DNA from 2 places in the uncultured Pseudoramibacter sp. genome. Region 2 is predicted to be linked to the other one. Evidence: predicted binding sites of a transcription regulator. Region 2 holds the regulator's gene; the other holds the start of a gene.
What was found. Region 2 encodes Rex, which represses fermentation and respiration genes when NADH is low (regulators of the CRP and FNR family bind a similar motif). Its sites were predicted from a motif close to ATTGTTAANNNNTTAACAAT; they were not measured.
Positions count from the first base shown of each region.

Region 1: QZX60_RS07955 (glycerol dehydrogenase) is a predicted target of Rex. The motif match lies at 14,411-14,430, and genes of this name have one in related genera.

Region 1 covers NZ_CAIFFF010000015.1:50-15,965, reverse strand. The annotation lists gene QZX60_RS08015 (hypothetical protein) at 1-486, shown strand, start outside; cobalamin riboswitch at 627-829, shown strand; gene thiC (phosphomethylpyrimidine synthase ThiC) at 945-2,261, shown strand; gene bzaB (B12 lower ligand biosynthesis ThiC-like protein BzaB) at 2,261-3,547, shown strand; gene cobT (nicotinate-nucleotide--dimethylbenzimidazole phosphoribosyltransferase) at 3,572-4,645, shown strand; gene QZX60_RS07995 (DUF2284 domain-containing protein) at 4,650-6,200, shown strand; gene bzaD (B12 lower ligand biosynthesis radical SAM protein BzaD) at 6,228-7,586, shown strand; gene QZX60_RS07985 (B12-binding domain-containing radical SAM protein) at 7,622-9,106, shown strand; gene QZX60_RS07980 (helix-turn-helix domain-containing protein) at 9,164-9,499, opposite strand; gene trxA (thioredoxin) at 9,642-9,956, shown strand; gene QZX60_RS07970 (hypothetical protein) at 10,026-10,484, opposite strand; gene QZX60_RS07965 (dicarboxylate/amino acid:cation symporter) at 10,665-11,936, shown strand; gene QZX60_RS07960 (FHA domain-containing protein) at 12,011-13,057, opposite strand; gene QZX60_RS07955 (glycerol dehydrogenase) at 13,287-14,384, opposite strand; gene QZX60_RS07950 (L-fuculose-phosphate aldolase) at 14,553-15,209, opposite strand; gene QZX60_RS07945 (C-GCAxxG-C-C family protein) at 15,220-15,630, opposite strand.
Region 2 covers NZ_CAIFFF010000002.1:46,710-62,625, forward strand. The annotation lists gene QZX60_RS01455 (MaoC family dehydratase N-terminal domain-containing protein) at 1-1,141, opposite strand, end outside; gene QZX60_RS01460 (histidine triad nucleotide-binding protein) at 1,304-1,648, opposite strand; gene mtaB (tRNA (N(6)-L-threonylcarbamoyladenosine(37)-C(2))-methylthiotransferase MtaB) at 1,665-2,981, opposite strand; gene QZX60_RS01470 (16S rRNA (uracil(1498)-N(3))-methyltransferase) at 2,990-3,724, opposite strand; gene prmA (50S ribosomal protein L11 methyltransferase) at 3,724-4,671, opposite strand; gene QZX60_RS01480 (BMC domain-containing protein) at 4,839-5,207, shown strand; gene QZX60_RS01485 (EutP/PduV family microcompartment system protein) at 5,210-5,683, shown strand; gene QZX60_RS01490 (NifB/NifX family molybdenum-iron cluster-binding protein) at 5,737-6,081, opposite strand; gene QZX60_RS01495 (flavodoxin) at 6,115-6,588, opposite strand; gene trxB (thioredoxin-disulfide reductase) at 6,612-7,532, opposite strand; gene QZX60_RS01505 (aminopeptidase P N-terminal domain-containing protein) at 7,552-8,754, opposite strand; gene QZX60_RS01510 (HAD family hydrolase) at 8,771-9,583, opposite strand; gene QZX60_RS01515 (small multi-drug export protein) at 9,580-10,074, opposite strand; gene QZX60_RS01520 (ATP-binding protein) at 10,198-10,923, shown strand; gene QZX60_RS01525 (Uma2 family endonuclease) at 10,961-11,509, opposite strand; gene QZX60_RS01530 (GTP pyrophosphokinase family protein) at 11,527-12,366, opposite strand; gene QZX60_RS01535 (TIGR01212 family radical SAM protein) at 12,394-13,362, opposite strand; gene QZX60_RS01540 (hypothetical protein) at 13,464-13,874, opposite strand; gene QZX60_RS01545 (redox-sensing transcriptional repressor Rex) at 13,957-14,625, opposite strand; tRNA gene QZX60_RS01550 (tRNA-Leu) at 14,731-14,814, opposite strand; gene QZX60_RS01555 (hypothetical protein) at 14,957-15,232, opposite strand; gene QZX60_RS01560 (recombinase family protein) at 15,480-15,916, opposite strand, start outside.

The sequences.
Region 1 (15,916 bases), on a different contig from region 2:
GGAGCAAACATTCTTCCAGGTAAAGCTCAAGAATTCCATAATAGCTTAGTTTCAGTCGCTATAGCTACAAATACAATCAATAAAGGTTTAGAACAACTCAATGCTAATAGCGGTAAGCTAACAGAAGGTAGCGAAAATCTTGCTAGGGGTTCCAAACAGCTCAGCGACGGGCTCAACACCCTCAAGGCCAACAACAACACGTTGAACTCGGGTGCGTCACAGCTCGCCAGCGGTTCCAACCAGCTCTACGCCGGCACGGTTTCGCTGACAAGCGGCCTCAACACCTTGTATTACGGCATGAATCAATTCAAGACCGTCGGCATCGACAAGATCGCCAGCGTCTACAACAACAACTTCAAGGATTTGGCCAACAAGCTCAACACCATCAAGAAAGCCTCAGCCGATTACAACAACTTCTCCGGCATCGCTTCCGGCATGGGCGGCTCGGTCAACTTCGTCATTGAAACAGACAGCATCTCCAAATAATCGAGATTTTCTCCTTTCTACACACAGTCTGGCACTCACGCCGGGCTGTGTTTTTTTGTAAAATCAAGCAATGAATGTTCTTTTATTGTCTAAAATTTATATTTCTTTTGCTTTGTAATTGTTTTATAATAAAAACAGTTTAATAAATGACAATTTCAGGTGCCCTTGACGATATGCCAAGGGAGAATAGGGAATCAGGTGCAAATCCTGAACGAACCCATCACTGTAAGCCGCGAACACCGCAACATGTCACTGTCGCCAACATATCGACGATGGGAAGGCGCGGGACCCGCTTTCGAGCGCGCGGCAAGTCAGGAGACCTGCCCGAAATACACCCGCTGATGGATGACGGTAAAGTCCGCGGCCGATTTATTCCTGTATTTCGGCTGTGGATTTTTTTATTGCCCAAAAGCCGAACGTAATGAAGATCAGCATTTTGAGAGAAAAGGAGAATTATGATGACCATACTCGAAGCGGCTCGCGCCGGCCAGATCACAGACGCGATGCGCATTTGTGCAGAACGAGAAGATGTCGACGCGGAATTCATCCGTCAGGGCATCGTCGACGGCAATATCGTCGTCCTCGACAGTTCACGGGACAACATCCGCCCCGTTGCCGTCGGCAAGGGCCTGAAGACCAAGGTTTCCGCCTCGGTCGGCATGTACGAAGAAAAAGACACCATCGACGGCGAAATGGAAAAGATTGCCGCCGCCGTTAAAGCCGGCACCGACACCATTATGGACTTATCGGTCCGCGGCCCCATTGAAGAAATGCGCGAAAAGGTGCTGTCTACCGCTGACCGCCCGGTCGGCACCCTGCCGATGTACGAAACGCTGGCGAAGGCCGCCGCTGAACACGGCACGGCCATGGACATGACCGAAGACGACATCTTCGACATGATCGAACACCAGGCGGCTCAGGGCGTCTCGTTCCTCGCGATGCACCCGGCCACCACGCTCGAAGTCATCCGCCACGCCAAAGAAGAACACCGCATCGATCCGCTCGTTTCTTACGGCGGCAGCCATTTGATCGGCTGGATGCTCTACCATAAAAAGGAAAACCCGATGTACACCCAGTTTGACCGAGTCATCGACATCTGTCACAAATACGACACGGTTTTGAGCTTCGCCGACGGCATGCGCCCAGGCTGTGTCGACGATTCCCTCGACGCGCCACAGGTTGAAGAACTGGTCTTAATCGGCACCCTCGCTCGCCGCGCCAGAGAAGCCGGCGTGCAGGTCATGGTCAAAGGACCGGGTCACGTCGCTCTCGACGAAATTCAAACCACCGTCCAGCTGGAAAAGAAACTCTGCCACGGCGCACCTTATTTCATTTTCGGGATGCTCCCGACCGACACCGGCGCCGGCATGGATCACATCACCTCAGCCATCGGCGGCGCAGTCGCCGCGTACTACGGCGCGGACTTCCTCTGCTACGTCACCCCGGCTGAACACATCGGCATGCCGTCTAAAGACGACGTGTATCAGGGCGTCATCGCCTCCCGCATCGCCGGCCACGCCGCCGACGTCGCCAAGGGCCTGCCTTCCGCCGTCGAATGGGATAAGGAAATGTCCGAGGCCCGGGTCAAGATGAACTTCCCAGCACAGTTCAAACTGGCCATCGATCCGGAAACCGCGGAAAGAATGTGGCGCGAACGCTCCGACGATTTCTCCAGCGAATGCACGATGTGCGGCAAATTCTGCGCCGCCCGCATCGTCGAAAAGGTATTGAACGGCCAGGAAGCGCCGACTAGAACAGAAGAGGTGATCAAATAATGACTACGCAAATGCTCGAAGCCCGTAAGGGTCATATTACAGAAGAAATGGAAATTGTGGCGAAAAAGGAAGGGGTCAGCCCGGAATATATCCGCGACCAAGTCGCGGTCAGCCACATCGTCATCCCGAAGAACATCCACCGCGACCGCAGCAACATCTGCGGCATCGGCGCCGGTCTGGACGTCAAGGTCAACTCCTTGATGGGGACCTCTTCTGACCGCAACGACAAGGAGATGGAAAAACGCAAGCTCCAATTAATCGAAGAAGCCGGCGCGGACGCCTTCATGGATCTGTCCACCGGCGACGACATCGACGGCATGCGCGCCCAGTCCATCGCCTCTTCCAACATCGCGGCCGGCTGCGTGCCGATCTATCAGGCCGCTGCGGATTCCATCGAAAAACACGGCTCCATCGTCGGCATGACTGCTAAGGAAATGCTCGACACCATCGAAAAACAATGCCAAGACGGCATGGACTTCATGGCCATCCACTCCGCGTACAATTTCTGGGTGCTCGACACCTTGAAAAAGAGCGGCCGCCTTACCAACGTCGTCTCCCGCGGCGGCTCCTTCTTGACCGCCTGGATGCACTACAACCAGAAGGACAACCCGCTGTACACGGAATTCGATAAAATTCTGGAAATCCTCAAATCGACGGACACCGTGCTCTCCATCGGCGATGCCATCCGCCCGGGCTGTAACTGGGATTCCCTCGACGCGCCGCAGGTCGCCGGCCTGATGGTCGCAGGAGATCTGGCCAAACGCGCCATTGAAGCAGGTGTTCAGGTCATGATCGAAGGGCCGGGCCACGTGCCGCTGAACCACATCGCGACCACAATGCAGCTGCAGAAACAGCTCTGCCACGGCGTGCCGTATTACATTTTAGGCTTCCTCGCCACCGACGTCGCCCCAGGCTACGACAACATCACCGGCGCCATCGGCGGCACCTTCGCCGGCATGTACGGCGCGGACTTCCTCTGCAACTTGACACCGGCTGAACACCTCGGCCTGCCGACCGAAGAAGACGTCGTCACTGGCGTGCGCACCGCCCGTCTCGCTGCGGACTGCGTCAACATGCTCCGCCGCGACAGCAAGAGCTACAAGCGCTCACTGAACATGGCGAAGGCCCGCGTCGCCGACGATCCACAGGCGCAAATCGACAACGCCCTCTTCCCGGACCTGGTAAAAGAACGAATGAGCACCGAACCGGCCCACGACCACTGCGCAGCCTGCAGCGAAGGTCTCTGCCCGGCGGACTACGCCTACCAGTATTTCTTCGGCGACTGATTTTAAACCTTTAAGGAGTACAACATGGCAAACCTCACCCTTGACACTGTTTTAAACGGCATTGAACCGGCTGACAAAGCCTGGGAAGAAAAGGCGAAAGCCCGCGTGGAAGCCCTCGCGGTGCCGCCCTGGTCTCTTGGCCGCCTGTCCCGCTTAGGCGTCCGCCTGGCGGGCATGCAGCGGACCGTTCACCCCGACGTGACCCGCAAAATGATCATCACCTGCGGCGCCGACGAAGGGGTCGCGGAAGAAGGTGTCTCGGCCTTTCCTCAGGAAGTCACGCAGGAAATGCTGCGCAACATCGCTTACGGCGGCGCGTCGATCAACGTGCTATCGAAGGCGGCCAGCGCTCAGGTGCGCCTGGTGGACTGCGGCGTCAAGGGTGATTTTCCGGAGCTGATCGAAAAGGGCGTCCTTGTCGATAAAAAGGTCGCCTACGGCTCACAGAACATGCGCAAGGGGCCGGCCATGACGAAGGCGCAGGCGGTCGCCTCCCTCGAAGCGGGCATCGACGTCGCCTCCGACGCCATCGAAAAGGACGGCATCCAGCTTCTCGGCACCGGCGACCTCGGCATCGGCAACACGACGCCGTCCGCCGCGATTCTCGCTGTCATCGGCCACCACTCAGTAGAAGACGCCACTGGTCGGGGGACAGGCCTCGACGACAAAGGACTGGCGAACAAAATTCAGGTGATCAAGGACGCGATCGCCCTGAATCAGCCGGACCCGACCGACGGCCTCGACGTGCTGGCCAAGGTCGGCGGCTTCGACATCGGCGGCATCGCCGGTACGATCCTCGGCGCCGCCTACCACCGCACGCCGATTTTAATCGACGGCTTCATCTCAACGGCCGGCGCCCTCATCGCCAAGACCCTGTGCCCGACTGCGGCCGACTACATGATCGCTGCCCACAAGTCTCAGGAGCCGGGCCACACGCTGATGTGGCAGACCCTCGGCCAAAAGCCGATCCTGGATCTGGACATGCGCCTCGGCGAAGGCACCGGCGCCGCCGTCGCGATGCACATCGTCGAATGCGCGGCCCGGACGATGAACGACATTCTGACCTTCGAAGAAGCGGCCGTCACCAACAAAAACTAACGCCATGAAATACGATCCCCACAAAAGTGGTGCTCAGTATCTCGAAGATCTGGCCACCTCATACTGGTACGCAAGTGCCCTATTCACAGCCCTGGACTCAGGGCTGTTTGATGTCTTACGGGAAAATAGCGAGCTGAGCGCCGAAGACGCCGCCGCAAAGCTCGGCTGGCAGCCTGGCCCGACCGAACGGTTCCTGCGCCTGCTCAAGGAAATGGGTCTCGTCGACGTGTACGAAGGCAATTGGTACCTCACCGGACTCACCGCCGACCACCTCGTCGACGGCGCGCCCCACGATCAGCGCGCGAACATCCGCTGGCGCCGGGATCTCCGCGCCGAATGGGACACCCTGCCCGACGTCCTCGTCGCCGGCACCCGCACACTGTTCCCATCAGACGACGTCTCCGAGGAAGCCATGCACGCGAGACGCGTCGAATACCTCAAGGCGATGGACGCGGTCATCGACGGCAAGATCGCCGAAATGCTGCCGATGTTTACCCGTGCGCTGCCCGAAAACGCGGCGGTGCTCGACGTGGGCTGCGGCAGTGGCAAATTCGCGCTGTCGGTGTTAAACGCCTGCCCCAGCGCGACGGCGGATTTAATGGACATTCGGCAGATGACACCCATCACCCGGGCCTTCGCCGACAAGTGGCCGGCTGAGGTCGCGGGCCGCGCCGAAACGGTCGCCCAGAACATTTTAGAGCGCCCGTGGCAGGTGAACCGGCAGTACGACCTGATCATTCTGTCCAACATCGTCCACGCCACGGCTGAAGCCGAATCCACCGCGGTCCTCGAGGAAGCGGCGGCGCACTTGGCGCCGAACGGCATCCTGCTCGTGCACGACTTCTTCACCGAACACGACCCGGTCAAGTCGCGCCTGTCCGACATCAACATGATGGTCAACACCTACAACGGGCGGGCTTACTCGGCGAAATGGACAGCCGACACGCTGAAGGCTGCCGGCTGCGCCACGACCGCCTTTGTGCCCCTGTCGACGGATACCGGCGTCCTCTTCGCCTGTCAAAAGACGGAACGGCTCAAGGATTTGGCCCTCGACCCGGCTGCCCAGCTGATTCCCAAAATCAAGACTCTCGGTTTTGCCGACGCCATTCCCTTTAAGGCTGACGACGTCGTCTTTTCGCCTTTTGCCCGGAACAAATGTGAGTACGGCTGCCGCTCCGCTTACGAAAAGACCTGTATTTCCAATCGGGATATGAGCTACGACGAAACTCAGGCGATGGTGGGCGATTACCACCGCGGGCTTTTACTGTGCTCAGAGCCGCCAACCGGCGATTTCCAGAGACGCTGTCTCGCGGCAGAGGCGGAAGCCTTTAAATCGGGCTTTTACAAGGCTTTTGTATTCTGGGCCGGGCCTTGCAGCATCTGCAAGACCTGCGACCCCGAAACGCCCTGCGCCAATCCGGCCCACCACCGGCCGTCGATGGAAGGGTGCGGCATCGACGTCTACGCAACGGTCAATCAAGTCGGCGAAGCCCTGCACCCGCTGCGGCGCCGTGGCGAGACCGTCAAATACTACGGTCTGCTGCTGCTCGATTAATTCATGCACCCCTAGAAAAGAGCGTTTATGAAATCTAAAATTTTACTGGTTCAGGCCATTTCCATGGAGGGCCTTGACATCGAACGGGTTTACCCCATCGGCATCGTCACCCTCGGCACGATCTTAAAGCGCAGCGGCCGCTACGACGTGACGATTTTCGACATGAACATGGCCGCCAACCCCTACGCGGAGCTGAAAACCAAAATCGCGGAAACCGAGCCGGACGTCATCGGCATTTCGCTGCGCAACCTCGACCCGCTGGGCAACCGCACCACGTCGCTGATCGTCCCCTTTACGATGACCGTCCGTTTCATTCACCAATTTGCGCCAGACACGCCGCTGATGGCCGGCGGCACCGCCTTCACGCTGTTCCCGGAACGGCTGATGCGCGATTTTCCGGAAATCACCTGTGGTGTTGTGGGCGAGGCGGAAAAGAACGCCGTGCCCCTCGTCGACGCGCTGACTTCAGGTGAGGCCCTGCCCGATTTGCCGGGCGTCATCCGTCGGGACGGCGAAGGCCTGCATTTCAACCCGCCGGACGGCAGCTTCGATATGGCCGACTACCGCACAATCGATCGGGATTTACTCTCGCCAGTGGATTATCTCAAGGTGAACAAATACGTGGAGAGCATCGGCGTTGAAACCAAGCGGGGCTGCTGTTTCCATTGCGGCTACTGCGAATACCCGAAAATCTCCGGCCGGTGCATGCGGCTGCGGGATCCTCTCGCCGTCGTCGACGAAATTGCGTATCTGAAAGAAAAATACGGCGTCACCCGCATCCATTTAACGGATTCCATCGTCAACGTGCCGCCGAATCACCTCGACACGATTTGCGAAGAACTCCTGCGCCGGGGGCTTAACATCCATTGGAGCGGCTTTTTCCGCGAGGATACCCTCACCCGTGAAAACGCAAAGCTCTACGCCGAATCGGGCTGTGAGTCTTTTTCTCTCTCGCCTGACGGCCTGTGCCAAAAGCATCTGGACATGCTGGACAAGCACCTCACCGTCGACCAGATTCTCGAGGCGGCCCGGGTCTTAGCGGATACCGGCGTCATCGCTGTCTACCACTTTCTCGTCAACGTCCCTGGTGAAACCCGGGAAACCGTCGAAGAAGCGAAAAAACTCATCGACGCCATTTACGGCATCCACGCTGGAACGAAGAGCCTCGGCACCATCGTGCTCAACCTGATTCGGATCATGCCCGGGACGAAAATCGAACGCCTTTCCCTCGAGGACGGCGTCATCACCCCGGACACCGACCTGCTCTACCCGGTCTACCACGATCCGCCGGCCATGCGCACCTCTCGCTACGAGCTGGAGGTGTACCACCAGACGCGCAATATCGCGATGTGGAACGGCTTCGACCTGCCGAAACCGATGAAATAAATCAAAAGATCAAGGAAAATCCAAGGAAAAAATCAATGAAAATCTTATTGCTCGAACACCCCAGAAAGCCCGCGGAAGACCGCCAGAACGACATCGCCAACACGACACTGGCCTCCTGCTTGACCTCCGGCTACCTCGCCGCCAATCTGCTCAAGGCCGGCCACTGCGTCGACCTCATCGAAGGGTACATGAAACATTTGTCCTACGACGCCATCGAAAAGGAAGTCGCCGCTTTCGGGCCTGATCTCCTGGCCGTTCATCTCGTCTACAACTGGGAGGACAACCACATGCTGTACACCTTCCTGACCCGGCTGAAAAAACAATACGGCATCAAACACCTCTCCGTCTACGGCTATTACCCGACTTTTGCTTACGAAGAAGTGCTCGATCGCTGCCCCGCCATCGATTCGGCAATGCTCGGTGAAAACGAACAGACGGTTGTCGATTTGGCCGATCATCTCGATCACTGGCAGGACGTCAAGGGCTTGGCCTTTCGGAGCGAAGACGGCGTCAAAGCTTCCTTTGGCACCCTGGTAAAGGACCTCGACACGCTGCCCTTCCCGATCCGCAAGGCAACGTCTTACCCGGGCGGCGAGGTCAACATCCTCGGCAGCCGCGGCTGCTACAATACCTGCACCTTCTGTTACATCAACCCGTTTTTCGGCGACAACACCGGCTGCCCGCGATGGCGCACCCGCACCCCGGAAAACATCCTCGCCGAAATCGACCAAGTCATCGCTCAGACCGACCACCGGTATTTTTACTTCGACGACCCCAATTTCTTCGGCCCCGGCAAAGCCGGGCGCGACCGGGTGTTAAAACTCGCTGAACTGCTCAAAACTCGGCCGATTACCTTCGGCATTGAAGCTCGGGCCAACGACATCGACGAAGCCACCACGGCGGCTTTGGTCGACGCCGGCATGACCGATATCCTCGTCGGCCTCGAAAGCGGCAGACAGGAAGTCCTCGACCGCCTCGACAAGCACACGACCGTCGCCCAGAACGAAGAGGCGCTGCGCATCCTACGGGCGAACGGCATCGAGCCCAACGTCGGCTTCATCATGTTCGAGCCCGATTCCTCCTTCGACGACCTGCGCACCAATTTCGATTTTCTGATGCGCAACGATCTGTTGAAACGGCTGGAAATTTCCGTCAACGTCCTCTACCATCACCAGATCATCCTCGCCGGCAGCGAAAGCTACAAGCAGCTTCAGCGCGAGGGGCGGCTGCACATTTCGGATCATTCCGTCTACGAGGCGACAACCGATTACCTGAACCCGGATATCGCGGCCTTCGCCCGGTTTATGCGCCAGCTGACCAACCACATCTTCGACTGGTCCGCCGGCACCTGGCAGGCGGCTGCTGACGGCGAACCCGAAGCCCGCGCCGCCTTCGACCGGGTGAACACCGTCCTCGTCGGCTGGTTCAAGGCCATTTTGGATCAGCCGGACAAGCTTCACGATTTTGACGCACTGGTGGCCGAAGCCAAGGCCGGCGTCGACCGCGCCATCACCGGCTAATCCAAAACCTTTACGCAAAAACCGCAGAGTTGTTACTATGCACAGCTCTGCGGTTTTTTACAAATGTTCTTCGCCCCAGTCTTTGAGTTCCAAAAGGATCGGAATCAGCGACACGGCCTTATCGGTCAGGATATATTCCACCCGCACCGGCATTTCGTTATACTGCTCCCGCTCGATTAAGCCGTCGGCCTCCATTTCGCGCAGCGACTGCGCCAGCATCGTGTTGGTGATGCCGACGATCGTTCGCCGCAGTTCTCCGTAGCGCATCGCTGCGTGACCATGCATCGCACAGAGGATCAATATTTTCCATTTTCCGCCAATAATACTGAGCACCTTGCGAACGCCGCAGCCCTCGCCGCCGACCGTCTCGCAGATCATCGCTTTTTTACTCACATCGTTCCTCACTTTCTTTACTTTTGCTTAACGCTCAGTTTTTTCTGAGCACCTCAATAAAAACTGCGTACTTGATCATTTTTTTATACTACGTATAATAGACTTATCAAAAGAAAAGCGCAACCTAAAGGAGGTTTAAATTATGACTACGCAATTTACAGAATCTAACTTTGAACAAGAAGTGCTCCAGAGCGACGTCCCAGTCGTCGTCGATTTCTACGCCGATTGGTGCGGCCCCTGCAAAATGATGAGCCCAGTGGTCGAAAAGCTCGCCGACACTTACGCGGACAAGGTCAAAATCGGAAAGCTCAACACCGATGAAGCCCAGTCGCTCGCTGCGAAATATGGTGTGATGAGTATTCCGAACATTGTCTTCTTCAAGAACGGCGAAGTGGTTGACCGCCAAGTCGGCGCCGTCCCGCAGTCTGTTCTGGAAGAAAAAATCAAAAATTTATAAGATGACCTGCTAATCCCCAAAAATAAATGGCCTCGGATACTGATGAATCATCAGTCCGAGGCTTTTTTTCTAATCCACGTCTTCTTCCAGATCGAAATAGGCGCCGGGCACTCCCAAAGGCGCGAGCACCTGCGCGAGTTTGTCAAGGGTGCTCATGATCGCGCTGGCGTGGGGGTTGGTCATATAGTCCCGCTTGTAGCAGCCCAAATTGGTCGTGCCGATTTTATTTCTGACGGTCCCGTCGTAGAAGGCCATCTCCTGGGTATAGCCGTCGAGAATCATCGTGCAGGACTCGTCGTAAAGGTCTTCGTAGCCGTACAAATCGGGGTTGCTGACGATTCCCTTAATCTGAGCCATCGTACCCTCGTCGAGAGCGATGTACCTGTAATCCTTCGGCCGGCCACCTTCTGGCTTGCCGTAGCCGACACGGCAGCCTTCGTCATCTTCGACAATTTCGACGCCGGAAATCGGCAAGCCCCAGGCGTCGCTCAGCCGATATTCAAACCAACGTATGGGCGCGTTTTCCATAGGTTCCTCCCTCTTGTCCTATTTTCATTCATCTTTTCTTTTATTATAACACCGACGGGTTAATGCTCTTAAAAAAATACATGACTTTGCGCATTTCTTACCGATTCTGGCTGACTTTGAATAATTTTATGATATAATCTAATCGAATATTAATATTACCTTAAGAAAGGAGCCCCTTCATTGGCCACTTCTCCAAAATCAAAGCAGCCGAAGCACAAGCTTTCGCTGCTCCCCAAACTGCTCATCGGTATTGGCGCCGGTATGATCATCGGCAGTTTCGGCAGCTGGTTTCACATCGCCCACACGCCGGGATACGTCGGATTAATCCGCGCGATCGCAACCTTCGTTTCGCTGTTCGGTGAATTCTTAAACTTCACCATTCCGCTGCTTATTCTGGCCTTTGTCGCCGTCGGCCTGGCCGAACTCGGCAAAAAGGCGAACAAGCTCTTCGGCATCACCCTGGCGCTGGCCTACGGGTCGACCATCATCGCCGGCTTTGCCGCGTATTTCCTCGGCAGCACCCTGCTGCCCCGCCTGATGCACGCCATCGGCAGCAAAGCGATTGAAGGCAAGAGTTTCGAGCCGATCTTCACCATCACGATGAAGCCGGTCTTCCCGATCATGACTTCCTTAGTCCTGGCCTTTGTCCTCGGTTTGTCCATGGCGAATCTCAAGACGCCGACGCTCATGAACGCGATGCAGGATCTCAAGCAGATCATCGTCCTCGTGCTGGAAAAGGTCATCATCCCGCTGATTCCGTTCTACATCGCAGGCACCTTCGCCAAAATCGCGGCGTCCGGCGAATTGATCCCGACGATTACGATTTTCGCGAAATTGTACCTCTGCATCCTCTGTCTCCAGTGGGTCTACATTTTGTTCCAGTTCACGGTGGCCAGCGGCTGGCGCAAGGAAAACCGCTGGAAGGATCTCAAAAACATCCTGCCCGCTTATTTCACCGCGCTGGGGACCCAGTCTTCGGCCGCGACGATTCCGGTGTCCCTTCAGTCCGCTGAAAACAACGGCATCGCCCCAGACGTCCGCAATTTCGTTGTGCCGCTCTGCGCCACGATTCACTTGGCCGGCGACACGATCTGTCTGACGCTGGGGTCCATGGGCATCATGATGGCCTGCGGCCTTCACCCGACTTTGAACCTGTACGTACCGTTCATCTTCATGCTCGGGATTACGATGGTCGCCGCACCTGGCGTGCCTGGCGGCGGCGTCATGGCGGCCCTCGGTATCATCAAATCGATGCTCGGGTTTAACGCGTCGATGTGCGAACTCATCATCGCCCTGCACCTGTCTCAGGACAGCTTCGGCACAGCCTGCAACATCACTGGCGACCAGGCGGTCGCAGCCATCGTCGATTACATCGACAACAAAGACCGTCACAACGATCCGAGAATTCCTGCAGAATCCACGGATTCGGCCGATTCTGTCACAGCTGAATAACACAACAAAAATAATCCTCAGAGCCCAAATGACTCTGAGGATTATTTTGTTTATCGGCTTTTTCCGCTAAAGAACTAAGACTGTCGGGACGCCATGTTGGCGGCGTTGAAAATCTTGACCTGATAAACCGTGCTGCCTATGGTGATGGTGTCATCGTCAAAGAGCTGAAAACTGCGGTTGAGAGGCAGGGTTTCACCGTCCAGCTGTGTGCTGCCTTCGAAGGCCTCGATGACGATTCGGGCGCCGGCGGTTTTAAACGCGCATTGCCTCGGCGCGACACCGGGATCATTGATCACGGTGTCGCAGGTGGGATCGCTGCCCACCGTGTGTGGGAAACGGACGATCCAGAGGCGGTTTGGGCCGATGAGCATGAGACCGGGGACGTAAGCCGTCGGCCGGCCGGACTGACTGGCCGGACGTGTTCCGCCCGCCGGCTGCTGATGCGGCATTGGGCGGACGCGCTGGACCGGCGCCCCTTCGCCCTTCACCAATGCCCAAAGGGTGGTGCCGGGCTTTGCCGACGCCCGCGCGGCAATCGTGAAGATGATGACCCCCACCGAGCCGACAAGCATCAGCCAGGCCCCTGGGCCGATTTTAAACATGCTTTTCAATAGGCTGTCGACTGTGGAACCGTAGCTCGAACTTAACCCGTAGGTGTAGCTGGACGTGCTGTTAAGCTCCTGCTGAATCGCCGAGTGAACGGCCGCGAGCAGCGCCGCGCGGAGCACGATCAGAATCAGCGCGCTGACAGCGCAGACGGCCAGCGCCACGATCGACCAGGTCACAAACCGATCCTCATTGTCCGCCGCAAAGCGGAGAATCACCGCGACGAGGATCATCGCGAGCATCGCGTACCATGTCCAGGTGTAAACCTGAAAAACCTGCAGCACTTCGGTGAGGTCGCTGTCCGAACTCGACGCCACGCTCTGCATCATCTGATTGATGCTGCTCGACATATCTGAAATCTTAAAGGGCCAGACCGCAGCCGAATGGCTGAAGGAAATGCCCAGCACCGGCACCTGAATCGTAAACCAGGGCAGGAAAAGAAAAATAACGAGCAGCACGGCGAGACAGGATAAGTAAAAAATCGTGCGCTTGGTCCATAGCTTTTGGTTGTTCATCGTTGTTCTCCCTAAAGGCTGAATGCGCTCACTGAACGTGGCGTGGGGCTGAAGCGGACGGCTGTCGGTGCACAGCCGCAATTGAAGTCAAATGTGAACTGATTTCATTATTTGTATTATATCATATTTAGACGCCGGGATGGCCCCTTCCCGCGCAATTCTCTCGACTTTTCTCGACAATTTTTTACAAAAAAAGAGCGGCCGAAACCGCTCGTTAATTTTTGTGGTCTTAGTCTTCCAGCATCGCTCTGCCGAATTGGTCGGCCGCGAGAATGGCGTTGAGTGCCTTTTCCGGTGTGACTTCAACCGGCAGATTGTGCAGGGTATCGTCTTCGGCGCAGGCCGCTTCCGCCACTGGCATCAGATGTTCACGGCTCAAATCCGTGATACCCAGCTCGCCGAGGGTGACCGGCAACCCGATGTCGACCATCCATCCTAAGATGTCCGCCAAATCGTCTTCTGGGATATTTTCGAGTACCAGCTGAGTCAGGGTGCCGAAGTTGACCTTTTCACCGTGCTGCATCGCGTGGCATTCCGGCAATACCGTCAACCCGTTGTGAATGGCGTGAGCGCCGGCCAGACCGCCGGATTCAAATCCGATGCCGGACAGCAGCGTGTTCGCTTCGATCACCTTTTCGACCGCTTCCGTGCAGGCACCGCCGGACAGGGCGATCTTCGCCTTGAGTCCTTCCGCTCTCAGCGTGTCGTAACACAGGTGGGCGATGCCGAGGGCCGCTTCGCTGACCTTGCCGGACGCGCAGGTGATGGCGCCGGACTGGTAGCAGGCTCGAGCTTCAAAATACGTCGCCATCGCGTCGCCCATTCCGGAAATGGTGAAGCGCAGCGGACTCTTCGCGATGATGTCCGTGTCCATCAATACCACATTGGGATTGGCTGGCAGGAACAGATAGCTTTCGAACACGCCGTCTTCGGTGTAGATGACAGACAGGGCCGAGCACGGCGCATCGGTGGACGCGATCGTCGGCGCGATGATCACCGGCGTCCCGGCTTCGTAGGCGACCGCCTTCGCGGTGTCGAAAATCTTCCCGCCGCCGACGCCGATCACCACATCCGCGGATTCGTCTTTGACGATTTTAACCAGCCGTTCGATTTCGCTCCGGCAGCATTCGCCGTTGAAATGTTCGAACACCAATGCGGCGCCAGCCGCCTTAAAGCTGGCTTCAATCTGAGCGCCCTGGCGTTTGACGCCGCCCTCGGAAATCAAAATCAGTGCCTTATCGCCCAGCTTCTTCGCGTAATCCCCCAAATCGTTCATTGCGCCAGGACCCTGGACGTACTTCGACGGTGAAATAAAAATCTTATTCATTTGCTATACCCCTTCTTGGCAAATGGATTGCCGAATGATTAACAAAATTATACGTGGGAATGTTTAGATTTATCTTTATTTTTCCTGAAAACGATGCAATTCCGCGTTAATTTTTCGTAAAAAAATCTCCCGGATCACCACCTCCGGGAGATAAATTAGCGATGCGCTTTATTTTTTCATGTTTTTCTGGCCGTAATCGTCGCGGAAGCGGACCATCATCCGTTCCATTTCGTCTTCATCGAGAATCACCGGCTTGCCGATCGCGCGGGCCAGTACGTAAACCTTGGCGCACTGCTCAATTTGGTCGGCAATGTTGAAGGCGCCGGCGATGGTCTTGGCCCCGGCGACCATGCCGTGGTTGGCCATCAGCGCGGCCTGGCGGTCCTTCATCGCTTCAAAGGTCGCTTTGGCGAGCTCCGGCGTGCCGTAAGACGCGTATTCGCCGCAGCGGATTTCCGGCCCGGCAAAGGCGATCAGGTAATTGGATGCCGGCAGGGGTTCTCTCAGCGTGGCGATGACCGTGCAGTAGGTGGAGTGGGTGTGGACGATCGCGTCCAAATCGTCGCGGTCCGTGTAAAAGATCCGGTGCAGCGCGTGTTCGCTCGAGGGCTTGCGCTTGCCGTCGACGACGTTGCCGTCCAAATCCATGACGACCACATCCTCCGGCTGGGTTTCAAAATAATCCATCCCCGACGGGCTCATCGCGTAGAGCCCCTTTTCGCGGTTCAGGATGCTGATGTTGCCGCCGGTGCCGGTGGTCAGCCCCGCGGTGATAAGCTTTTTGCAGTAATTGACAACATCGATGCGTTCTTGTTCAAGCAGCATAGGTTTCCTTTCATTCCTCCATCAGCCCGCGGGCTTTCAGAATCTCGGCCACGGCCTCGACCGCCTCGAACACCATCCCGTCGCAGTGCACCTTTTTCGGCGTACCGGTCTTGGCGTTGGCGGCTAACAAATGCGCGCAGTCGATGACACCGTCGTGTCCGGCCTTCATCCGGCGCAGAAAGGCGTGGGCGTCGTCGGCTTCCCCCGCGCCGCTGATACCCAAAGCCATCAGTCCGCCGGTCACGGCGCCGCAGGTCAGCCCTGAGCGCATCCCGCTGCCGAAATGGGCGGCAAGGGCGTAAGCCTGTTCGGCCGAAAGTCCTGCCCGTTCGGCGAACGGGATCAGCACCGCCTGAGCGCAGTTGTAATGCACGTTCGGGTCGGCCCTAAGTGCCTTTGCGCGTTCTAATACTGTTTGCATATGATTGCTCCTTCCCTTTGCGTATAATCGTTAGTGATAGGTTTATTATAGCACAGCGGACGGGTATCGTGAGATGACTCCTTTAGAATTGCAAATTGAGGTGCGGCGCGTCAGCGCCTGAAATGCCGCGAAGCGGCATGACCGTATCTTCTCTCTTCTCATCTTCTATCCTCTTCTCTCTTCTCATCTCCTCTCCTATACGAATTTCTCGACCGATAAATTGATTTTTTCGACCGATTATTTCCTAAAACACATTTTTCACTGCAATTATCGCGGCAATAAAACC
Region 2 (15,916 bases):
CCTCGCCATCCTGACGAGCCGCCTGCATTTGTATTTTTACAAGATATTCTTTTCCTTCCTTGTATTTTTTAGTCACAACACCACTTTGAATCGAAAGATCCCCATAATATAAGACTTTACGGCATTGGCAGTCTAAAACCCTAAGGATTCCGTCATCTCCCATCCAATCGCTTACAGCTTTCGCGATCAGCACCTGGCTGTGTATCCCATACGCGATTGCGCGTTTGGAACCTTGCTTTTGTGCAATGATGTCGCTGGCGTGGCGGTCAATGGGATCTCTATACGCGCCTGTTTCGGGATCGATGAGGCCATGCGCGCGCCATTTTCTCAGTGATCCCCATTTCGTCGCAAAGGCGTTCGCGGCACCAATTGCTGCCATGAGTGATCGGCCATCCGATTCATCGTACGGACCCACCCATTCCTCAGGCAGAGAATCTCCGATCTCGACCTCTTCCCAATAACGCGATGCATTTCCCCGTCTGAATCGGCCGTCAAATTGATTGTCTAAATTGGTGTATAGCTTTTCTAATGTTGCTTTTGAATAACGAGGCCGCGATTCCGCTGGTTTTTGTATCGTTTGGCTTTTCGATTGTCTCAGAGTTTCTAAAGATGGACATTTAATGATCGTTCGCGCAGTTAAAACAGCTGCTCGTTCATTTCTTTCATTGATCAGCGTAATCGCATGTTGCCGCAGCAGTATTCTATCTCCGTTTTTATTTTTTGGAAGTTCCTCTACCCCAAGATACTTGTTTTCTGCTCGAAACGTATCATTGGGACGAATTGTCATCAATCTTTCCCACTTTGTTCCAGCGTCATATACTTTTATTCCCGGCACAGATGGAAATTTTCCCTTTACAAAAGTCGAGGCAATGCAACTCTCAATTAATGGGGGCGCAATGATTCCGCCCCAACGTGTTTTTTTAGCGTAAATCGGATCGGAGTAAAGCGGATTGGAATCGCCCAAGGCCCTTGCAAATCGCCCAATCGTATCAATTGTTACCGTTTCATTGTAAAGTCCACCACCGGAACGATTATGATGATCCTGACAATAAATACGATAAACCGGTAAAATCCTTCCTGATTTTTTGTTTTCTGTTTCAATATATGTGTCTATTCTTGACAGCCATTCACGATCATTCATCTATCTTCCCCATTAGATTACTTTTATGCGCGCTCTTACGCTTTGTATACAAACTGTTATAAAAAATAAAAAAGCGCAACAGCTAAAATGCACTGCTGCGCAGATGAATCGAAATCTTTTTTTTCTAATGAAACTATGATAAAAAATAAAAAAAACGTCCAATCAGCCTGGAGGCCATTTCATATCTCGTCCAGCCAAGAAATGGAAATGCAGATGCGGAACCGTCTGTCCGCCTGCTGGACCACAATTGTTGACCACACGGAAACCGTCTTCTGCGACGCCCATCTTGATTGCTAAGCGGCTGATTACCGTTTGGATTTTCCCCATAATCGGGTCTCCGGCTGGAACAGCCAAAATCGAATCGTAATGCTGCTTCGGAATAATGACAAGATGAACCGGTGCCTGAGGATCAATATCCTTGAAAACTAATATATCATCGTCCTCATATACCTTATCAGATGGCACTTCTCCATCGATAATTTTGCAAAAAAGACAATCTTCTGCCACTTTCGTCCCCCCTTTTTTAATTATTGATTTCAGTACCTACCATATTGGCACTGCCTTGTTTATAGTGTAGCACGATTTCTTTAATTTTACCCAAACTATCTGGGACGGCCTTCATTTCTACCGGAATATAGTTCGGTGTATGCCCTGTCATTGTTCCGCCTTCATGAATCTGTTCAAATAATACCGGCTGGACCCGCTGATCGTTTTCGCGCAAAAAAGCCTCTTCCTGTTTTTTTGACAAGGCTATCAGCCTTTGGCTTCTCTGGTGTTGAATGGACGGATCAATCTGATCTGGAAAATCGTAAGCGGGCGTTCCCTTGCGACGCGAATATTTAAAGACGTGAATCTTATAAAAATTGATCGTTTGTACAAATTGGATTGTTTGTTCAAATTCGTCTTCTGTCTCTCCAGGAAAACCGACGATAATATCCGTTGTGAGCGCTGGAAGTGTGAAATATTGACGAATGTATTGAACGATTTGAATAAACTGCGCCGTTGTATATTTTCGATTCATACGTTTTAACGTCGTATCGCATCCGCTTTGCAACGATAAATGAAATTGCGGGCAAATTTGAGGAATTTTCGATAATTTTTGCACAAATTCCTCTGTCATCAGCAACGGCTCAATTGAACCTAATCGAATTCTCTTAACACCTGGAATTTTCGCGACAAATTGAAGCAGCGTAAGCAAATTGACTGAGCCATCAAACTCTTTACCGTATGAGGCGATGTGAATGCCCGAAAAAACAAATTCTTGATAGCCGTCCGCCACCAATTTTTCTACTTCCTGGCAGACCGAGGCTATTGAACGACTTCGTACCCTTCCCCTTGCATATGGGATAATACAGTAAGAGCAGAACTGGTTGCAGCCATCCTGTACTTTTATAAATGCCCGCGTATGGTGCCGCTGCTCTGCAATAGGCATATCCTCAAAGGTTTTACTGTCCCATACATTTTCAACAAAAATTTCACGTTGATGATCTTTTAAAAAGTTCTCGACCTCTTCAACTATTTTATGGCGGTGCGTGGTGCCTAAAATAATATCCACCTCATCAATTGCCGCCACTTCATCTGGCGCAACCTGAGCATAACAGCCAGCAGCAACAATTACTGCATCAGGATTTTTCCGTCTCGCTCTTCTAAGAATCTGCCGGCTCTTCCGATCTCCCAGATGGGTTACCGTACAGGTATTCACAACGTAAACATCTGCCGTACTGTCAAAATCAACGATCTGATAACCTGATTTTAGAAAAAGAACTCCCATCGATTCCGTATCAAAATCATTAACTTTGCACCCGAGATTATAAAAAGCAACTCTTCCTTTATTTTCCATATTGTCCTTTATTCTAGTGCATAATTAAGTTGGGCACATAGTGCCATTCCCGCTGTTTCAGTTCTTAATATTCTCTTTCCCAAAGAGACACTCTCAACACCAGCTTTTTCCAAAGCACAGACTTCTTCTTCAGCAAAGCCGCCTTCTGGCCCAATTAATATGTTGATCTGATCAACCGGACGCTCCCATTGCTGAATAACTTCTTTTAAAGAGTATTTTTTCTCATTTTCATAGGCAACGAGACTTTTCCCTTGAAAGTTGTCAAGCTTTGAAAGAAAAATCGGTAAATGGACTCGGGGAATACAACCGCGTTTTGACTGCTGTGCTGCCGATTTTGCGATTTTTTGCCAACGTGCGACCTTTTTCTTAATCGCTTTGGCTTCTTTTAAATGAACAACGCAAAATTGGGATTCAAACGGAATGAAATCACTTACACCCAATTCTGTACCCTTTTGAATAATCTCATCCATTTTTTTCCCCTTTGCCAAGCCCTGATATAAAACCAATCGATATGGCAGCTCGGCCTTTGAAGGGTAAACATCCAAAATTTGCGCAGTCAATCTTTTTTCAGAAGGCGTTTGTTCGAAAATCTCACAGAGATAATCTGTGCCATTTCCGTCACAGATCACGAATTTTTCCTGATTTTGAATGCGGAGGACATCAATAATGTGATGAAAATCCTCCCCCATTATTTCTATTTTGTCACGATGAATCTGATCTGATGATACGAAAAAATGATGCATTATTCCTCCTGTTTCTTCGCAATCACAGCATACCATTCGCCTTGATTGTCGACCTCCAGTATTTCAAAACCATGTGCAACCAGACTATTTTTTACATCATCTACGTATTTTTCGATAATACCAGAAGAAATAAATAGACCATCTTCCTTCAAGTACATTCGAATTGAGTCAATCAAACGAATAATGACTTCCGCCAAAATATTCGAAACGATAAGATCGGCCTGCTGATCCTTTGGAATGACATCGAGTAAGTCTCCTTCTTTGATCTCTACTTTATCTTGGAGCTCATTTAACTTTACATCTGCTACAGCGGCATCAACCGCAACAGGATCGACGTCCACACCAATAACCTTCGCCGCTCCTAATTTGGCTGCAATGATCGACAAAATCCCAGAACCGCATCCAACATCATAAACACAATCAGATTCCTTCACGTATTTATCTAATGCACGTGTACATAGTTGTGTGGTTTCGTGAGTACCTGTTCCAAATGCCATTCCAGGATCCATTTTCACAACGACTTCTTTGCCAGATGGCTCATAATTTTCCCAGATTGGGACAATGACAACGCGATCACCGATTTTTGTCGGTTTATAAAAGGCCTGCCAAGCCGTTGCCCAATCTTCTTCCTTTACTGATGATACGTTAATCTGATAATCTCCTGGATCAAGACCAAATTGACGAATTTGAGCAATATCATGCTCAATTTGATCCAATTTTTGATTAAAATCATCATCGTCCGGCAAATATCCCGTAATCTTTGAGATATTGGGATCAAAATCTAAAATTTTCTGGTCAAAATAATTAATTGTCGGATCATCTTGAACGGCTATCAAATTCTCAACAGACTCAATCGCTGTTCCTTTTAAACCGGCTTCATATAATATATTGGTCACAGCATCTTCCGCTTCACGTTTGATAGTTATTTCTATAGCTTTCCAATCCATATGGCGTATACTCCCTTTCAATCTTTGCTATATTATACCAGAATAAAAAAACTTGTCACTTGGAACATCAGTATTTTGTCCTTTCCCGGCAAATATCCGTTATTTCATCCTTTTCTTTATTAAAATGTGGTAAAATAAACAATATATAAAACTTAAAGGAGAAAATTATGCCTAGTTTAGATAAAGATAGAGAAGGGATTTCCCGTTCGATTCAGGAATATGTCCCTGGTAAACAAGTGACTCTGGCCCACGTAATCGCAAATCCCAAGCACGATGTTTACGTCAAATTGGGATTGGAATCTGACCGCGACGACGCAATCGGCATTCTGACTATTACACCAAGCGAAGCAGCCATTATTTCTGCCGATGTCGGTACGAAGGCTGCTGACGTTCAAATTGGTTTCCTCGACCGTTTCAGCGGCTCTTTGGTCATTACAGGAAAAATCAGCGATGTCAACTCTGCAGTACGGGAAATCATCAATTTCCTGCGCAATACGCTTGGTTTTGATGCACCAGATCATATTACACATTCGTAAAAATGGCCAGCAATAAAAACCGCGTCGCTTTAATGGGTCGAATCAGAAGCGGAAAAACAACTTTAATGCAAGCTTTGCAGAATAAAGAGCTGAAATACGCGAAAACACAGCAAGTGACGTATACCGACAACTTTATTGATACGCCCGGAGAATTCATTGAAATGTCGATTTTCGCCCATCAGGCTGTTTCCGTATCTTTGGACGCTTCACTCATCATTATGGTCAGTTCATGTATTGATACGCAGAATTCAATTCGCCCGAATTTTATCACCATGTTCAATTTGCCTGCAATTGGTGTCGTCACAAAAATTGACCGCGAAGACGGCAATCGTAAAAGAAGCCGCCACTATCTCCAATACGCGGGTATTCCCGACAACAAGATTTTCGAAATATCGTCCTACACAGGTGAAGGTTTGGACGTTTTATCTGAAGAAATCCACAAATACGTCAATCGCGACGGACATGATTTTTCTTAAATATATTCAAATTGATAAAGCCGCATTCAAAAGAATTGCGGCTTTTATTAATATTATTTACTTTTATCACCTGAACACACTGCTGAGGCATCATCTTTTAACTGATCGTGAAGAAAAAGATCAATCGCGGTATCTGCATTCCCTGATGCGCCTGCAATAATCTGAATATTTCTGTCACTCAGCATCTGCCTGGCTTCTTTTCCTATTTTTCCGCAAATCAGCACATCAGCGCCGATTCCCTTTAAAAATCCGACCAGCATAAATTTATTTTGCTCTGGTGCATCGACAACCCACGTTGTTTTTACCGATTCACCTTCCGTATCGTACACTTTAAATTGTTTCGTTCTTCCAAAATGATTAAAGACTGTGCCATGATCGTAAGATACTGCAATTTTCATATTAACGCCTGCTCAAATCGCTAAAAAAGCTAATTACATCGTTTTAACCCAGGTATCCACTTCATCCTGGAAAGCTGTCGATGAAAACCGCTTTGCCGCAACTAGGACAGCTCCCGGTGCTGACGCTTTGAGTGATTCCCAAGCACCATCTATACCACTGGACCCTGACGTTGCAAAAAGGGCAACTTGTTTTCCTTTCCATCCTGCACCTTCAAAAAATGTATTGACAATCGTCGGTGCTTTATACCACCAAATTGGAAAGCCCACATAAATTCGATCGTATTCGCTGATATCTGGCGTCGTTTCTGCCATCGGCGGTCTAAAATCTGGCTGATCCTTCATTTCTACGGATGAACGGCTCTTGTCATCCTGCCAATTTAAATCTTCTGGCGTGTACGGCGTCTCTGGTTTTATTTCAAAAAGTTCCGATTTTGATGCCTTCGCAACCATTTCTGCAATTCGTTTAGTTGTACCTGTTGCGCTAAAATATGCGACTAATGTTTTCATAAATTGATCCTCCTAATTTAATTTTACCACTCTTTTGTATTTAAATATCTTTCAACAGAGGCGACAGCATTGGCGCCGTCACCCACAGCAGTTGCTACCTGACGAACTTCCTTCTGTCTCACATCTCCAGCTGCAAAAATACCAGGTGCAGAGGTTCTGCCGTCTTCTCCGGCAATAATATAGCCCTTTTCATCACATTTACAAACTTGGTCGAGGCCATCTGAATTTGGGACAATCCCAACTGCGATGAATACGCCAGACACGTCTAAGAGTTGCTCTTCATTTGTATTTTTATCTTTTGTCCGAAGGCCATTCACCATGCCGTCTTCTCCGACGATTTCGACAGGAAGATGATTCCTAACTAGTTCAATGCGATCCGATTCAAAAAGTTTATTCTGTAAAGCCTTTTGCGCGCGAAGCTGATCTCTGCGATGCACAAGATAAACCTTTCGGCATGCTCTTGCTAAAAAGATCGCATCTTCGACCGCGACGTTTCCGCCGCCTACAACTGCGACATCTTTATCTTTATAAAATGCACCATCACAGGTCGCGCAGTACGAAACGCCCTTACCCGCGTATTCTGCTTCTCCCGGAATATTTAATAGACTATGCTTCGCACCGGTCGCGAACAAAACGGTTTTGGCTGTCAAGGTTTCTTCAGCAGTAATGACCTTTTTTTCTTCTCCAAGGTCTTCTACTTTTTGGACATCACCCATTTTAAACTGTACGCTCAACTGATCCGCATGCTCTCTCATTTTCTGAGCCAAGTCAAATCCATTAATACTCGGAAATCCAGGATAGTTATCCACTTCGTAGGTATCGACAATTTGACCGCCGCTCATAAAATTTCGTTCTATTACAAGCGCATCAAGTCCTGCACGCTGCGCGTATATTCCTGCTGTCATGCCAGCAGGTCCTGATCCAATAATAATTAAATCGTACATCGTTCGTCCCTCTTTATATTTACATCATGCTTTCAATGATATCTACAGACTTCGGTATTTCTGCCGATAAAACCACAGGCCCGGCCTCTGTAATCAAAATATCATCTTCAATACGGACGCCCATCCCACGGTCTGCCATATACAGGCCCGGTTCACAGGTAATGACCATTCCCGGTTTTAACGTCACTCTTCTGTCTTCGCAAAGATCGTGAGTATCCAACCCCAGCGAATGACCGATACCATGATAATAATAATCATCGATGGTTTTTTCAGGATCAAACAGACCCGTTGCAAGGCCGTATTGATTCAGCAGCTCTCTGGATTTTTCCTGAACATCCCGCATATTCGTTCCCACTTGATAATAGGGAATGATATCGCGTTGGGCCTGGAGCACTGCTTCGTACAATGCTCGTTGATCTCTTGTATAGTGTCCGTTTACCGGAAACGTCCGGCTAATATCGGAACAATATCCGCGATAACGCGCACCGAGATCAAAGAGAATCATGGTATGATCAGCCATTCTCTTTCGGTTCGTCATGTAGTGAAGAATCGGCGCATCTTCACCTGAAACCGCAATGGTGTCAAAAGCTGTTTCTTCTGCCCCATGGCTTAAAATCGTATATTCGAAAATATCTTGAGCTTGGTATTCAAAATCACCGGGTTTTAAATTTGCCAAGATCTGATTAATGCCTAGATGTGTCAGATGGATGGCATGGCGCATTAGTGCAAGCTCTTCTTCGGATTTGACTAATCTCATCTTTGAAAGGAGTGGTAAAAGTGAATGTTTGTGTTCAAGGCCAAACTCTCTTTTCTGATGATCTGGAACAGTATCATCTTCGTAATAGTCGAGTCCTTTTAAATCTGAACAGAAAGATTCAAATTCATCGAGATAACGAATATCATCGATCCCTGATTTCTGATGCGCTGCATCAATTGAAATATGACGGCCAAACCACTTTTCTTTAAAGGGATCTGGCTTACGGATAAACAAAGTTGTCGAATTCTGTCCGTGCATCTTTGCCAAGACCAATATGCCTTCTGGCTCGGTTAAACCTGTTAAATATAAATAATTGTTATTCACGTAAAATGGATAATTTTCATCCAACGATTTGCTGACTTCGCAGCCCGCGCCAATAATGGCAGCGCTCTGGTCTGGCAGTAAATCGTACAACGCTTCCCGCTTGTTCTGATAAAATTCTTGTGAAAGTTCCTTTACCATCATTATGCCTCTCTTTTGCTCATCTTGGTAATATATAACGCTTAATTATTTCAGCCACGCCATCATGATCACAATCGCATGGTCCGATGATATCGGCATTTTTTATTAAGACATTGCTGCTGTTTGGCATCGCGATGCCGATTCCTGCTGTTTTGAGCAATTGCAGGTCATTTTCGTCATCGCCGATCGCCACAACCTGTTTAAACGAAACATCATAATGCGCACATACCTTGGCCAATGCCTGTGCTTTATTTAGCGACTTTGGCGCAATTTCAACAATTTTGTCTCCGCCATCATACGAAACAGCACCATTTGTATGAATTAGACGAGCGGCTGTCACTTCTTCTTCGTTTCTGCAATAAAATATAATCCTCACTGGGTGATCAATATTTTCAATGTGTGCCGCCCTTTGAACGTAAGGCTTTTTTAGAACCTGTTTGGCCGTGCGACTTGCTGTTTCCGTCGACGCGTTTTCATAATAAACCATTGAAACAGTGTCGACAAAATAAAATAATGAAGTCCTTCGTATTTGTTTCAACAACACTTGAAACACATCTGCTGCAAAGCAGTTCTCACGCCAGAGCAGCGAATGACCTGTATAGATGCCTGCACCGCCGTTGCACACGTGCCAATTATTTTGAATTTCGGGATTCAGCTGATCGGTAAAATCGATCTGTGAATGAAAAAACCGTCCACTCGCCGTAACGACATGAATTCCTGCCCTTTCGCACTGCACGAGCATGCGCTTGTTTTCTTCTGAAATGATCTTTTTAGAATTTAAAAGCGTGTTGTCCAAATCCAACGCAAGCAGGCGAATATCCGGGTTCATCATGCACCCACTGCCATCAAGCCAAAGGCACAAAGTGATGTGACAATGATCCCAGCAATAGCAGAACCTAAAACGGCCGACAACACACCTTGCTTAAAATCCATTTCAATAAGCGAGGCAGCCAGACAGCCCGTCCAAACCCCTGTCCCTGGCAGAGGAATGGCAATGAAAATCATCAGCCCCCAGAACTTATATTTGGTAATGCTTTTCGATTTGTTGATGCCACGAGTATGCAGCCATTCTGCGAAACGTCCCAAAGCGCCCTTTTTCCCTCTCATCCATTTTAAAAACGCCGGTAAAAATTTTAAAATAATCGGCGCTGGAACGATCGAGCCTGCCCATGCAAGCAAAAAGGTCTGCAGATAAGGCATGCGCATCAACAATGCGCCCACTGGAATCGCCCCTCTGAGTTCAACGATCGGAACCATTGAAATAATAAAAACTTCAAGCCAATTCGGAAGAAACGAAAAAAATTGTATAATTGAATGTGCCAAATCAATGCTCCTTTTTGTATTGTTTCCTCATTCGTGTTAAAATGACAAATGCTATGACATATATTTTACACCAAAAAGGATAAATTACAATTGATAGTTTACTATTTAAAGGATCGTTAATCTATGAAAAAAATATTAGGACCAATGCGCCGTGCTATTCAACAATTCCATATGATCGAAAACGGTGACCGCATCGCGGTAGGGTTGTCTGGTGGAAAAGACAGCATTGCTTTGTTGGCAGCACTAGCGCGATATCAAAAATTTGCACCTGTACAATTTGATCTTGAGGCTGTGACCATTGACGCTGGTCTTGAGGGAATGGATTTTTCTCCGCTCATCACCTACTGCCACGACATTCATGTCCCATATACAATATTAAAGACGTCGATTGCAACTGTTGTTTTTGACATTCGCAATGAATCGAATCCATGCTCTTTATGCGCGAGAATGCGCCGCGGCGCATTGCACAATCTGTGCCGCAGGCTCAACTGTAATAAATTAGCGCTGGGGCATCATGCAGATGACGCCGTTGAAACTTTTTTCCTAAGCCTTTTTTTCGAAGGCCGCATCAATACTTGTCAGCCCGTCACTTTTTTGGACCGAAAACAGATCACCCTCATCCGTCCTTTGATTTTTGTCAATGAAAAAGATATTATCTACGATTCAGAGTGCCAAACATTGCCAATCATTGGATCAACCTGTCCCGCAGACGGATTTACAAAGCGCGAAGATGTCAAAAACTTTATCGCCAAAATGTGTGCCGAGATTCCGGATTTAAATAAAAAAGTTTTATCTGCCATTCAAAATCCGCACCCTTTTATTCCATGGGTAAAGAATTCAAAAAAATAGAAGCATTCTAGCGCGTAGAATGCTTCTTCTATATCCCTTATTGTGCCTTAAAAATACTCGAAAACGAAATAAACAGGTCCCGATAAATCGAAACTTTAATTCTTTGAGGAGAATTGTAAATCTTAGGAATAAAAGCGTTTTTCTTAAAATTATATTCCAAGATTACCTGTTTTTGAGGATCAATGATCCAGTATTCCTTTACGCCTGCTTCAGCATAGATCCCCGTTTTCATCAAATAGATCATTTCTTCTTCTTCTGGAGTCACAATTTCAATCACCCAATCTGGGAATGAGCTGCCATTGACAGTGACCGAAAGTGAAGGGCGCAGCTGCGTATTGTGCATCTGCCCCACCATCAAAACCTCATAAGAATCCGACAGCTGGTCGAGTGGGCGATGACTGAGATGATACTGCTTCAAAATTGAAGACAAATATTTGATGATCGCCTTTGCGGAAGGGTCTGTCGTATTTTTAGCGTATTCTTCACCATTAATAATTTCTCCCTGAGGGGTAAAGATCGGTTCCTCCTGCGCATTTTGTTCTGTCATAACCGCGTCTGCAGCAATAGAATCGTGATTGTTATCCATTTTTATCTTTTACTCCTTTATTTCATCTCTTTAATGTGCCCAACTTCTGATTCAATTTCACGTTTTAATAAAATAAGCTGAATCAAATCTTCCTGAACTGATATGCGGTTGAATTCCGAATTGTATTCATCAGCCAGCTCTGGCCTCTGAAGACGGCGCAGTGTTTCAATATTTTCAACAATATCGTTCACGGTGCTCGACTTCATTCTAAACAATTTCTGGGCTGACAAAATTTCATCTCGAATCGTCGACATTTCCGTATCCAACGACTGGACTGTATTCGCTGTTTTCGTCAAGCGTTTTTTAATCACTTCCGGTAGTTTAGCTTTATACTTGTAATTGAGCGAATGCTCGACAACCGCCCAAAAATTCATGGCGAGAGTTCGAATTTGAATTTCTACAAAAATTTCTCGATACCCTACACTGCTAAAAACCGGATATTTTACAATAATATGATAACTTTGATACCCGCTTTCCTTTGGCTTTCCTGCTCCGCTGTGAAAGGCCGAACGGTCCTCTCCTTGAAGATAATTCTTCACTTGATAGATCGTTAAATCCTTATTATTGCGCGAATAAATCATATCTGCCACTTCGTAAATATCTTCAACAAATTGACAGATAATACGAATGCCTGCAATATCGCGGATTTTTTCCTCTACATCGTCGACTCGGTAATGGTATTTATTAATTTTTTCCAAAATACTTGACAGCGATTTAACGCGCCCTGTAACAGATTCAATCGGTGAAGTTTCTCCCAGTTGTGCGCGTTGATCCTTTAAATGATTGAACTTAAGCAGCAATTCATCAACTGCCTGCTGATAAGGAATTAATATGCGTTGCCAATCCTTCGCTTTCATCTCTCTCCTCTTCTCTCCTATTATAACTTACAAAACAATTTTTCCAATAAGTTTCTGTCGATTTTTTCGATAAACGCAGCCTTGCGTCAAATGCTGGTCACGCATTCGATCGATTAACATTTCTCTGATTTTCCACCAGCTGATATGCCAGTTTGTCTGGATTGAATCCTGCTCAGGGATGCGCCCAATAACGCGTTGCAGGGCAATATCCGGCGCTAAATGCGTTAAAAATAGGACGACGCGATCGATATAATCGTCAACACTTAATAGCTGTACTTGATTTTTTTGGTACATCTGAGCCAATTTCGTTCCTCGTTCCACGTAAAGCGCGTGGCACTTAACGAAATCTGTTCTTAATACCGAAATCAATTCAGCTCCCTCGACAGCATCCACTTCGTCGTCCCAAGGTAAATCCAAAATCATATGGGTGCAAAGTTGTAAATGATGCGCCTTGATCCTTAAAGCCGCATCGACATAATCGGAAAGTGAATGCTGCCGATTGAGAATACGCAGTGTTTTCGCATTGATTGTTTGAAGCCCAAGTTCGATACAGATATCAATATGATTATCTTCGCTAATTCGGTTTAAATAATCCAATTGCTGATCACTGATACAATCCGGTCTGGTTGAAATGGCGATGCCTGCAATTTGTTCCCCCAAACAAGCTTCAATATGAGACTTGAATGTTTCAAAATCGACATAAGTATTTGAAAAATCCTGCAGAAACGGGATGAATAAATTGGCGTGATATCGCTTGCTAATATAAGCTTCATTCCTTTTGATTTGATTTTGAATGGAGATCGATGCTGAAAGCGTTTCATTCCCGGCCCCTTTTTCTCCGCAGAAGATACATCCGCCATAAGATAACGTACCGTCTCGGTTTGGGCAGGTCCCCCCTGTATTGACAGGTATTTTATAAACCTTCTGCCCATAGCGTTTTTTTAACCATGACGCATAGGTTAAATACGGCAAATTCGTTTGATATGGATCCTTCATGTAAATCTTTCTAAATATCTCCACAAACAGATAACGCCGAATGTATGAGATTCACACAATCGGCGTCTTGAATAATCCCGTTAATAGACAAAAAAGCGAATTTATTTATAATTTTTTATGCATTCCGGAATTTCGTTTTCGTCACAGCTCAGGCTCAGCACGAATTTCACATCCTGCTTTTTCTGAATAACATCTAAACGTTTCAATAGACCTTCAACATCTTCCGGTCCATCTGCATCCAGAATTCTTAATAAATTATCGATATAGACTGTATCAACATCGTAATTGCTGCCTAAAACGCCACAGATAAAACCGAACAATTCATCTTCTCCTTTAATGCCAAAGTCGTCACTATTGATGAAACGAATTTTCGTATCAACTGTTACGCGATATTTATCTCTGTCATTTATAAAAAGAATTTGACCTTTGGAAGTTTCAAGTTCTGCATTCGCCATGTCGATCATTTTTTTCGTCTTGCCGCTTCCCTTTGCTCCATATACAAATTCAATCATTTAAGACACCTACTTTCTACGTTGTTATTTTTATTATAACGGTGAAAACGATATTATTCAATGCTTTTTTTTGCCTTTTTCCTTATTGCTTACGGCTCAGCATATATGTTAATGTATATAAACTGTCCGAAATATTGACATCCTCAATCATGACATCGTCGGGCAGTGTCAAATCGATCGGAACAAAATTCATAATGCCTTTTATGCCTGTCCTCACAACTTGATTGGCCACACTTTGTCCAATGGCTCTCGGTACACATAATATCGCAATATTAATCATATTTTCCTTAACGTATTCATCAAGATAATCCATATGGAAAATCGGAACGCCGTCATGGGTCTGACCTACCTTCTCAGAATCAATGTCAAACATGGCACGTATCCATATCCCTTCATTCCTAAAGCCTTCATAATGAGAAATTGCGTGGCCAAGATTACCCGCACCAATAATAACACAGCGATAAGGTCGATTTAGCCCCAATAAATCGTGGATTACATCCTTCAGTTCCTGAACTCGATAGCCGTATCCTTGCTGCCCGTAGGCACCAAAAGAATTCAGATCTTGCCTAATCTGAGAGGCTGTCAGGCCCATCATTTTCGACAATTCCATCGATGAAATCTTCTGAAATCCCCTTTCATTCAAGTCGGTCAAAAATCGATAATATTTGGGCAATCTCCTGATGACACTCATCGATACTTTTTTTGAATTTTTTCGCATACGCGCTCCATTTATCTCTAAATATGCAATCATTTAATTTGATTGTTATAATTATAACAAAAGAACCTTTATAAATCAATTAGGCATAAAAAAACTACTTAAGACATCTTAGAGAGACTTAAGCAGTTCAATTCAAAATGGTGCGGATGAAAGGATTCGAACCTTCATACACGAGGTACCAGATCCTAAATCTGGCGCGTCTGCCAATTCCGCCACATCCGCAGGCAACACAAGATATTATATGATTATCTGTGATATGAACAAATATTTACTATATACGCATAAGATATTTTAATTCTACACGTCAGATCACCATAAAATAACAAGCTTTAATTATCTTATTATATTATGGTCAAGACGTCAATTAGAAATTTAAGAAAACATTATTTTTAATATCTATATTAATGCTCTTTTGGTATAAATCCACGTCTTGAAATGGTACACAGTAGTTCAAGAACATATCAAAAGCATAATTAAATAGCTCTGTATTATAGTAACGTTTTAAAATTGTTTCTCCTATTATTTCTCTTTGGGAACACGTCAGATCACCGTCATTGTACAAAACATCTAGCGTGTAAAAGATATTTTTTATATTGCTTTTTTCAGTTTCCAGAACATGATTATTATTTACTTTTAACATTTTTTACTCCTATCATAAATAAATCACTAGTAACCATAACTAAATAGTATCTAAATACTTAGTTTTATAGACAAAATAACACTAAAATGGTACTTTATTGTATTAAATCATTCATATATCACCTCCTGTTAATTAATAAATCTATCTAAATAGGATAATACAAGCATTGTTTTGTTAATAAATTCTGTTTGGTATTCTGTTATGAAGGCTTATTAATACCTCTATTATTAAATACCAAAGGGAAATATTATTGTTTGTATTCTTTTACCCGTCTGTAAAATGTTGACTTTGATATATTAAGCTTTTTTGTAGCTTCTACGCCTGTTATTTCTCCTGCCTTCCATTGTTTATATACAGTCTGGAACAGTTCTTTATTAATGTCTATTGGTTTACGTCCTTTATATTTTCCTTGTTCTTTGGCTATTGCAATACCTTCTTTTTGTCTTTGGAGAGTCTGCTCTCTTTCAAACTGTGCAAGACCTGCAAATATAGTAAACATTAGTTTACCTTGTGGCGTTGTTGTGTCGATATTCTCTTTTAAACTTATGAAATTCACACCCTTATTCTCTAATGTGTCTACAATATTTAATAAGTCTTTTGTTGATCTGGCAAGTCTTGAATAAGACTCTACAATAACAGTGTCTCCTTCTCTGACATATTCTAACATAGAATGAAGCTCTTTTC